3 regions of the Thioalkalivibrio sp. ALJ12 genome follow, and region 2 is predicted to be linked to each of the others. Evidence: riboswitches for the same ligand, from Rfam matches in the RefSeq annotation. Region 2 holds a riboswitch; each other region holds the start of a gene.

The links. A riboswitch is a leader RNA that binds a small molecule or an ion and turns the genes downstream of it on or off. The one in region 2 is predicted to bind cobalamin.
Region 1: it holds a riboswitch for cobalamin, as region 2 does, so the genes downstream of both, F467_RS0106285 (TonB-dependent receptor domain-containing protein) here and bluB (5,6-dimethylbenzimidazole synthase) in region 2, are expected to answer to the same signal.
Region 3: it holds a riboswitch for cobalamin, as region 2 does, so the genes downstream of both, F467_RS0106385 (porin) here and bluB (5,6-dimethylbenzimidazole synthase) in region 2, are expected to answer to the same signal.

Annotation. Positions count from the first base shown of each region.
Region 1 is NZ_KB899538.1:1,314,711-1,317,985, forward strand. It holds gene F467_RS0106280 (hypothetical protein) at 1-1,469, shown strand, start outside; cobalamin riboswitch at 1,515-1,764, shown strand; gene F467_RS0106285 (TonB-dependent receptor domain-containing protein) at 1,907-3,275, shown strand, end outside.
Region 2 is NZ_KB899539.1:203,085-206,359, reverse strand. It holds gene cbiB (adenosylcobinamide-phosphate synthase CbiB) at 1-744, opposite strand, end outside; gene bluB (5,6-dimethylbenzimidazole synthase) at 749-1,459, opposite strand; cobalamin riboswitch at 1,554-1,756, opposite strand; gene F467_RS0108330 (cobalamin-binding protein) at 1,903-2,805, shown strand; gene F467_RS0108325 (iron ABC transporter permease) at 2,812-3,275, shown strand, end outside.
Region 3 is NZ_KB899538.1:1,337,596-1,340,870, reverse strand. It holds gene F467_RS0106395 (DUF4399 domain-containing protein) at 1-315, shown strand, start outside; gene F467_RS0106390 (cytochrome-c peroxidase) at 384-1,364, opposite strand; cobalamin riboswitch at 1,634-1,868, shown strand; gene F467_RS0106385 (porin) at 1,997-3,112, shown strand; gene F467_RS0106380 (cytochrome c) at 3,134-3,275, shown strand, end outside.

The DNA of each region.
Region 1 (3,275 bases), on a different contig from region 2:
ACATGCGGCGACGCAAGGCCGCCGAGGTTCTGCTTCATGAGGTGGATATCTCGCCGGAAGGCGTCGCGGTCGCGGTGCGCGAGATGACCGGCGATACCAGCCTCGCAGCAGCGGCCGAGCAGATCGAGATCTATCGTCGGCTGGGGCTGCGCTCGCGCGTCGCGGATCTGGTGGATGCCACTGCGGATGCTCGTCTGGCCGCGCTGGAAAAACTGCACCACGATGCCTCCGAACTGGCGGATCCGCTGCGCGACCGGCTTCAGGGCGTCGCGCCAACCCGTGAGGATGGCGTCCGGCGGATCGATCAATTTCTGGACCGCCTGTTTTCAGCGGCGGACTCGGATGACCTGTCGCGCTGCACACTGGATGATACGCAGGCCATGTTTGTACTGGCCTTCGAGATGGTCAACGGGCGGCAGATCCGGCGGCTGAGTTTCGAATGGTCGGGTGGTTGGCGGTTGGGGCATGCGCTGGATCGGCTGGAGTATCAGGGCAACCGTTTCCGCGTCGCTCAGGCGGGTGTGGTCAGTCGCCTGCGCTCGCTCGCGATGTTGCTGGCGCAAAGCCCGGCCAGTGGCCTGGATCCGCAGGTCCTGCGTTCGCCGACTCTGGGTATCGGGCGCGAGGTGCTGGATGCACTTTCGCAACTGGAACAGTCCCGCCCCGCTGTGAATTCGCCGGAAGGCCGCCTGCTGGGGCGGGCGCTGCGTCATGTCGAAGACCTGCGCGCGGCGCGGGACCAGCTCATGCAGGCGCAGAGTCGCTATACCGCCGCGGTCGAGCGCTGGGAGGCGCTGCGACGACAGCAGGTCGAGAGAAAGGGGCAGCAGAGCTGGTTCAAGCGCAGTGCGCGCGGTATCCGCGTGAGCGAGGAGGTGATCGAGCTGGCGGACGACCAGAAGCTGCGCCTGGCCGACCGGTTCTGTGAGTACCTGTCCGAGCTCGGCATCCGGCGCGAGGGCGACCTGTTCTACTTTGGTGGGCACCCACTGGATGCGGACACCGCCAAGCGCATCGGCATCCAGCTCGCACTGATTCTGGAGCCTCTGGTCGACCTGACCAACCCGAGTATCCAGCGCGCGATCTATGCGAATCCCGCCGCCTATCTCGGAGGCCTGTACGTCGGCATGAGTGCGGATGCCAAGGCGGGGTTGGGTTCGGCGATGGTGCGTATGGTGCGTCAGGATCTCAGCCGTATGGCGGAATGGCTGGCCCTGCGTCTGACGCGCATCTACCATCTGCCGCTGTCCGACTCCATGCGTGATTTCCTGGTACGGCAATATGGCGCCAATCCCGACCGCCTGGAGATGCTGGCCGCCCATCCGGTGGAGGAGGGCGCGCAGGCGGCGCCGGTGGCTTTGCGTGCCGAACGGTCGCCGGAATTTGACGCCATGCTGCAGGACAAGTCCTGGGGGCGGTTGCTCAAGAGCGGCGCACGTTATGTGCAGGCCGAGGCCCAGCGATCCTGACGCCGCGCATTTCCCGGGTCTGGTAATTTCTTGACCAACTGTGTAGGCTTTCGTGCGTTTTCTGGTGCCCCTCGGCGTGTCTCGCCGAGGGGTTAAACGGGAAGTTCGGTGAGCCCGCTACAGGTATCTGGATGCCTGCGGACGAATCCGACGCTGCCCCCGCAACGGTAATCGAGCGAGAGGCCATGACGGCCTCTGATGGTCGCGGCACACGCCACTGAACGGAATCGTTCGGGAAGGCGCCGCACCGGAACGCTCGTCAGCCCGGAGACCGGCCAGGGAATGATCGCGCGGCATGCGGCGGGCATGCGAGGCGGATGATCGGGCCTGGTCGCATAGCGGCTGTGCCCGGTCCCCCTCGTGTCTCTCTCCCCCCTGCCTGCGTGGTCCCGACGAATTTACGGCGTGCGGGCGGCTCGCCGGGAGACACGGACGACATGAAACGCACAGCACTTTCCACGGCCATCCTGCTGGCCACCACCCCGGTCCTCGCCGAGACGCCGGACGCCGATTCCGAAGCGCACACCCTCGACGTGGTCCAGGTCACGGCCGCGCGCGTCGCGCAGACGGTCGACGAGACCCTGTCCTCGGTCACCGTCATCGACCGCGAAGAGATCGAGCGCCTGCAGCCGCAGCAGTTCACCGACCTGCTGGAGGGCCGCGCCGGGATCGAGACCTCCCAGAACAGTGCGTTTGGCAAGACTACTTCGGTCTATACGCGTGGCACGAGTTCCGACCACACCCTGCTCCTGATCGACGGCGTGCGCATGGGGTCGGCCACCAGTGGCGGGGCAAGCTGGCAGTTCCTGCCACCGGAGGAGATCGAGCGCGTCGAAGTGGTGCGCGGACCGCGTACCAGCATCTACGGCTCCGACGCCATTGGCGGCGTGGTGCAGGTCTTTACCCGCGAGGGCCAGAAGGGGCCGCCCAGGGTCAACGCGTTTGTCGGGGGCGGCAGCTTCAACACCTGGGAAACGGGTGTGGGCGTCGCCGGCGGAACCGAGAACACGAACTACAGCTTCTCGCTCAGCCATTTCGAGACCGACGGCATCAATGTGCAGGATGACGTTGGAGACGATGACCGTGACGGCTACGACAACACCTCGCTTGCGACCAAGGTGACCCATCGACTAGACAATGGGATTGAGGTTTTCGGCAACGTACTGTACTCGGAAGGGGAGTCAGAGTTTGACAGTACGGAGGGAGATGACTACACCGACTTTGTCCATGCAGCCCTCCGTGCGGGGTTCCGCATCCCGGTGAATAACCGTTGGGATACTGAGCTGAGTGTTGCACATGCACGTGATGAAAATGATCGCTATGTGGATGGGGAATTCACATCGCGTTATGACACGAAGCGTGATTCGATCGACTGGTTGAACGAAATCGTCCTGTCGGACCAGCTGTTCCTCACGGCAGGCGTTGACGCCCGTGAGGACCGTATTCAGGTCGATGATCCTGGGCTAAGAGAGGGATTCGGTACGGACGAATATGAGGAGACCAGCCGCTACAACATTGGTGGGTTTGGGGTTCTCCAAGCCGATCTAGGCCGGCATACTTTGGAGGGTTCGTTACGATACGACGACAATGAACAGTTCGGTAGTAAAACTACCGGTCAAGTCGCCTGGGGATTCCAGGTCGCGGAAGCATGGCGACTGCGGGCTTCTTACGGGACAGCATTCAAGGCCCCAACGTTTAACGAACTTTACCATCCTGACATCGGGTTTTTCCGCGGCAACCCTGACCTTGATCCAGAGGAATCTGAAACTTTCGAAATAGGGGCCCGTTATTCGGCGGGATCCGGAT
Region 2 (3,275 bases):
ACCGCCCAGCACCAGCCCCAGTGCGCCCGCCCCAGCGGCCATTACCGGCCCAGCGTTCGGGCTCTTCCAGGCCGCGGCCTGCTCGCCCCAGCACTGCAGGGCATCGCGAGTGCGCCCGGCCAGGGCATAGGCCAGCGCGGTCATGCGCGCCGGGATCCAGTTCAGCAGGTCATCCAGCCGCGCCGCGGTCCAGCCAAAGCGCGTGTAACGCGCATTGCGGTAGCCCCACATCGCATCCAGCGTATTCACCAGGCGATACAGCACCACCCCCGGCGCACCGGCCACCAGGAACCAGAAAATGGTGCCGAACAAGGCATCGTTGCCGTTCTCCAGTACCGACTCCACCGCCGCGCCGCTGACCCCGGCCACATCCAGGGCCTCGCTGTCGCGGCTGACCAGCATCTGCACCTGCTGCCGCGCCTGGCCCAGATCGCCGGCCTCCAGCGCCCGGGCCACGCGCTCGGCGTGCTCGTCGAGGCTGCGCCAGCCCAGCGCCAACGCCAGTACCAGCAGCCCTACCAGCCAGACCGGCAGGAGCTGCTGCAACCAGACCGTCAGCAGCACAAAGGGCACCACCAGGACGGCCAGAAGCAGCGCGCCGCGGGCCCGACCATCGCGGTAGAACCGGGCCTCCAGGCGCTGGACCAGCAGCCCGAACCCGGCCAGCGGGTGCCAGCGGCGCGGATCGCCGATCAGGCGATCCAGCACCAGCGCACCAAGCAGCGTGAGGAACGCGATCAGCATCGGGTCATCCACTCGCTGAGGAACCGCCGGGTGCGTCGGTACGGCTGCCCCAGCGATTCTCGAACACCAGTTCGTCCAGCGACCGTCGCTGATCCCAGCCCTCGGTTTCCAGCATCGGCCGCTCGTAGAACGCATCCACATGACCCAGACAAAGGATCGCGATCGGCCAGGCCCCTTTCGGCATCCCCAGCTCCCCGGCCAGCCAGTCCGGGTCGAACAGCGACACCCAGCCCATGCCCAGGCCCTCGGCCCGGGCCGCGAGCCACAGGTTCTGGATCGCACACGCGGCGGAGCACAGGTCCATCTCCGGGATGGTGCGCCGACCCAGCACGTAGCGCTCGCGCCCATCGGTCAACGCGACCACCAGCAGCTCGCCCGCATCGCGGATACCTTCGAGCTTCAGCCGGTGCACCTCGGCGGCACGCTCGCCGCAGGCCTCGGCCGTGCGTGTCTGCTCCGCCGCCACATGCCCGTGCAACGCATCGCGCAGCCGCGCGTCGGTCACCCGCAGAAAGCGCCAGGGCTGCATGTAGCCCACGCTGGGCGCCTGGTGCGCGGCCTCCAGCAGGCGCCGCAGGGTATCGGGGTCCACCGGGTCCGGGCGGAAATGCCGCATGTCCCGGCGCTCGCCGATCACGCGATAGACCGCTGCGCGCTCCGCCGAGGCGAACGCGTTCGGATTCTCTTCTGACTGGTTGGGAGCTGGGGCCGTCATGAGGTTCCGTCGAGGCGACGGCGCGGCGAAGACACGAAGGAACAGGCTTTTAGGAACGCACCTGCGCCCTCGACCGTTGCCCGCCGCACGGTCGCAGGATGAATCACCGCCAGGCCGGTCTCCGGGCTTGCGAGCGTCGGAGGATGCCGACCGGCAGACGCCTTCCCGGGCACAGGACCCAGTGGCCAGTCTGCCGAGCGATTTACCGCTCGCTTACCGTTGCGGGGGCAGCGCCGGACTTGCACCAGCTTCCCGTTTCACCTGCCAACTGCAGGCACCTGACGAAAGCGGAGCATGATACGCGCTCAGGGTGCCCCCGACCAATTTGGGCACCAAACCATCTTGCCCTTGCTGCTATGATGAGGCGCTTTCGCTGCCCGTGCGGCGCCCCGAAAACACAGTATTGTTTACGTTACGAACAATCCACAACAGTCGGATTTTTAATGACTTTCACTTCCCTCAAACGCCAGTTAACGGCCCTTGCCGCGCTACTCCTGTGCGCGGGGCCGACACTGGCCGAACCGGTCACGGTGACCGACGATGACGATCGCGAGGTCACGCTCGACCGGCCCGCCGAACGTATCGTCAGCCTGGCCCCGCACATCACGGAAGTCCTGTTCGCCGTCGGCGCCGGAGAGCAGCTGGTCGGCGTCACGCAGCACAGCGACTTCCCGCCGGAGGCGGAGATGATCCCGCGAGTCGGTGGCTACAGCCGCATCGACCTGGAACGCGTGGTCGAGATGGACCCGGACCTGGTGGTCGCCTGGCGCAGTGGCAACTCCATCTCGCAGATCGAGCGCCTGCGCGATCTGGGGCTGAACGTCTATGTCTCGGAACCGCGCAGTTTCGAGGGCGTGGCCTCCAGCATGCGTCGCATGGCGCAGCTGGCCGGTACCGAGGAACGCGGCGAGGAGGCGGTGCAGGCCTTTCTCGACGAGATCGAGACGTTGCGGCTGGACTATTCCGACCGTGACCCGGTCCCGCTGTTCTACCAGGTCTGGGAACAGCCCCTGATGACGGTCAACGACGATCACCTGATCGGCGAGGCCATCCGCCTGTGCGGGGGCAAGAACGTGTTCGGTCACCTGGACCGCCTGGTGCCGCGCATGGACCGCGAGGCCGTGATCGAGGCCGACCCGGAGGTGATCATCGGTGGCGGCATGGGCGAAGACCGGCCGGACTGGGTAATTGCCTGGGAACAATGGGAGGACATGACTGCGGTGCAGCGCGACAACCTGTTCTTTATCCCGCCGTCGCTGCTCCAGCGTCACACCCCGCGGATTGCCGAAGGGACCCGGCTGATGTGCGAAGAGCTGGAACGGGCCCGTTCACGCCGGGACGACTGACCAGCCGTGACGCGCTCCTTCCTCCTCGCCACGGGGGTCCTGCTCCCGGCGTCGCTGCTTGCGATCCTGATCGCGCTGGCCTATGGCAGCGTCGCCATTGCCCCCGGCGACCTGCTCGCGGTGATTCAGGGCGAAGGGAGCCGCCTGCACAACACGCTGGTACTGGAACTGCGCCTGCCACGCGCCCTGGCCGCATTCGCCGCCGGCGGGCTGCTGGGCGTCGCCGGTGCCCTGATGCAGGTGTTGCTGCGCAATCCGCTGGCCGATCCCTATGTGCTGGGCCTCTCCGGCGGGGCTTCGGTGGGTGCCCTGCTGGCCATGCTCGCGGGGCTGTCGATGTTCTCGGTCTCGGTCGCCGCATTCGCAGGCGCGCTGCTGTCCACGGTGATCGTGTTCGGCCTGGCGCACGGCACCGGCAGCTGGACGCCGACCCGATTGCTGCTGACCGGCGTAGTCGTGGCGGCCGGCTG
Region 3 (3,275 bases), on a different contig from region 2:
CAGGATGGCGAAACGCTCGAAAGTCCAGTGCGTGTCCAGATGGGCCTGCGCGGCATGGGTGTCGCGCCGGCCGGCGTGGAGATGGACAACACCGGCCACCACCACCTGCTGGTGAACAAGCCACTCGACGAGGTGGACCTGGATGCCTCGCTGCCCTTCTCCGACCACAAGCGTCATTTCGGTGGTGGACAGACCGAGGGCGAGCTGGAACTGGAACCCGGCGAGTACACCCTGCAGTTGCTGTTCATGGACTACCGCCACATTAGCTTCGACCCACCGGTTGTGTCCGAAAAGATCACTATCACGGTCGAATAAACGCACCCACGAAAAAGCCCCCTCCGTCTCCGGAGGGGGCTTGTAACACCCGATCCCAGTGCGGCCAGTTACGGCAGCGCGGGGATATCGAAGCGCGGCATCTCGCCGGTCAGTGCGTGCATGAAGGCCTCGATGTCCGCGACCTCGTCATCGCTGAACTCCATGCCCAGCATCTCCTGCCCCATGATGCGGATCGCCTCGTCCAGCGTCGCGGTCTCGCCGTTGTTCATGTAGGGGTAGGTCAGCGCCACATTGCGCAGCGTCGGGGTCTTGAACGCGAACTTGTCGGCCTCATCGCCCGTGACCAGATAGCGGCCCTTGTCTTCCGAGCCCGGCACCTGGATGCGATGGAAGTTGCTGTCGGTCAACGCCGGTCCGCTGTGGCAGGCCACGCAGCCGTTATCGGCGAACAGCTTCATCCCGCGCATCTGCTGCTCGCTCATCGCACCCTCGTCCCCGACCAGCCAGCGATCCAGCGGCGAATTCGGGGTGTTCAGCGTGCGCTGGAACGTCGCCAGGGCCTTGGCCACGTGGTCGGTATTGATCACGTTGTCGCCGTCATAATCGGGATAGGCGGCCTCGAACTTCTCCTGGTACTCGTTGAACTCCTCCAGGCGCGCGATCGCCTCCTCCAGCGGCATCGCCATCTCGATCGCGTCCTGGATCGGGCCCAGGGCCTGGCCTTCCAGATCGTCCTCGCGGCCATCCCAGAACTGGGCCGTGAAGAAGCCGGAATTCAGCACGGTCGGGGTATTGCGCTCGCCAACCTGGCCGTCATGGCCCACCGCGCGCGGGATGCGGTCCGCCCAGCCCAGCGCCGGGTTGTGGCAGGTGGCGCAGGAGATCACGCCGGAGCTGGAGATGCGCGGCTCGAAGAACAGCATCTTGCCCAGCTCGATCTTCTCCTTGGTCATCGAGTTGTCCGCCGGGATCGGCGGCAGCGCCGGCAGCGGCTCGAACACGTCGCGGTATTCGGAATAGTCGGTATCGGCCACGGCCGGGGCTGCGGCCCCGAACGCGACGGCTGCACAAGCCGCCAGCGCCGTCATGCGGAATCCGGAAAGCGTTTTCATACAGGTCTCCCTTGAGTAACAGATGAGTAACAGACATCTGAGAAGCGGATATCGGCGCGAACCGAAATAGACTCGGTCCAAACCACTTAAAACCCACCCTACAGACGCGGAAACCTGGTCGCGATCAAAATCCGCCCCGGAGATGATCTGCATCAATTATCAGCCTCCAGGGGAGCCGGGTTCGCCCCCACTACACCGTTTCCCGGGATACCCGGACAAACTTGACCCCCCCTTTTCCCTCCATTACGGTTCGCCCCTCTCTAGGTGCCCCGGCGCTCAGCCGCCGGGGATAATCGGGAAGCCGGTGCGCGAATCGACATTCGCAAGGCCGGCACTGCCCCCGCAACGGTAGGCGGAGACGGGCGGATCCAATGCCACTGCGGCGCATCCCCGGGATGCCCGCGGGAAGGCGATCCGCCCTGGATGCATCGCGCATCCACTTCGCGAGTCCGGAGACCGGCCTGGACGACACCCGACGCCGCGGTGGGCGGCCGAGCGGGCCAGTCCGGCGTGCTCGCATCGCCCGGCCTCCCCTGCTCCCTGTCCAGCTTCCGGCGTCGTTTCATCCACGGCGTGCGGGGTCGCGCGTCCAAGGGAGCAACCCAACAATGAACCATACCCATCTCCGACCGGGACAGCATGCCGTCCCGGCCCTGGCCACCCTGTGCCTGATGACGGCCGCGGGCATCGCGCCGGCACAAGCCGGCTTCGAATTCGGCGACGCGGAAGACGGCCTGCAGGTCACCCTGGATCCGCTGATCCAGGGCCGCTACAGCTACGAACGAGACCCGGATGGCTCCAGCAGCGAATTCGACTTCCGTCGTGCCTGGCTGGACACCTCGGGCACCCTGTTCCACCCCGATCTGAGCTTCCGCCTGCAGCCGGATTTCAGCAGCGGCGAGCTGTCCATGCGCGACATCTGGTTGCAGTACGCACTGGGTGAACACCTGGGCCTGCGGGCTGGCCAGTTTACGGTCCCCTTCGGCCTGTCGCGGGATATCGGCGGACCCAACCGCCTGTTCACCGAACTGAGCATCGCCGGCAACCAGTTCGAGGTTCCGGCCGGCCGCGACACCGGTATCGCCCTGCTGGGCGGCGCCGGCGACAACCGGGCATGGGCCATCGGCGTGTTTGACGGTCGCGGGCGTCTGGATCAGCGCGACGATCGCCCCTCCACATCCGGCCACCTGTTCAGCGCGCGCGGCGCGTGGGCCCCGGTCGGCGCAGTCCCACGTGACAACACCACGTTAGGCCAGGCCGTGGAGCGCACCGTCGCCCTGGGCGCCGGCGTACAGGCCGCCAGCCGCAACCACCTGCGCGACTGGAGCCGCGGCATCGAAGACACGGTGGCCAACCAACGCGCCGACTGGATCACCGCCACCGCCGACGCGGTGGTCAAGTTCGCCCATACCTCGCTGTCGCTGGCGGCCTTCCGCCGCGATGTCTCCCCCGACCGCACCGCGAGCTACCACGACCTGGGGGCCGAACTGGAACTGGCGCAGTCGCTGCCGGTGGAGGGACTGGAGTTCGCCGCGCGCCACGCCGTATTGCGCCACGACGCAGGCGACGATCTTGGCACTGACGAGCGCTGGCAGCGTGAATGGGGTGCCGGCCTCAACTGGTATCACCGTGGCCAGCGGCACAAGACCCAACTGATGTGGCTGGACCGCGACACCGACACCTCGGACTGGGAGCTGCACCTGCAGCACCAGTTCCGCTTCTGAGAAATGACCGGGAGAATCGACATGAACTGGATGCAACCGATCCACCACCCGTTGAGAACCATCCTCTTTGCGATCCTGTTGCTGGCTGCCACCGGCAGCCCGGCCACCGCGGAGGTCACTGTCACAATGCCGGGCCCCTGGGGCGACTATGACGAGACCCTGG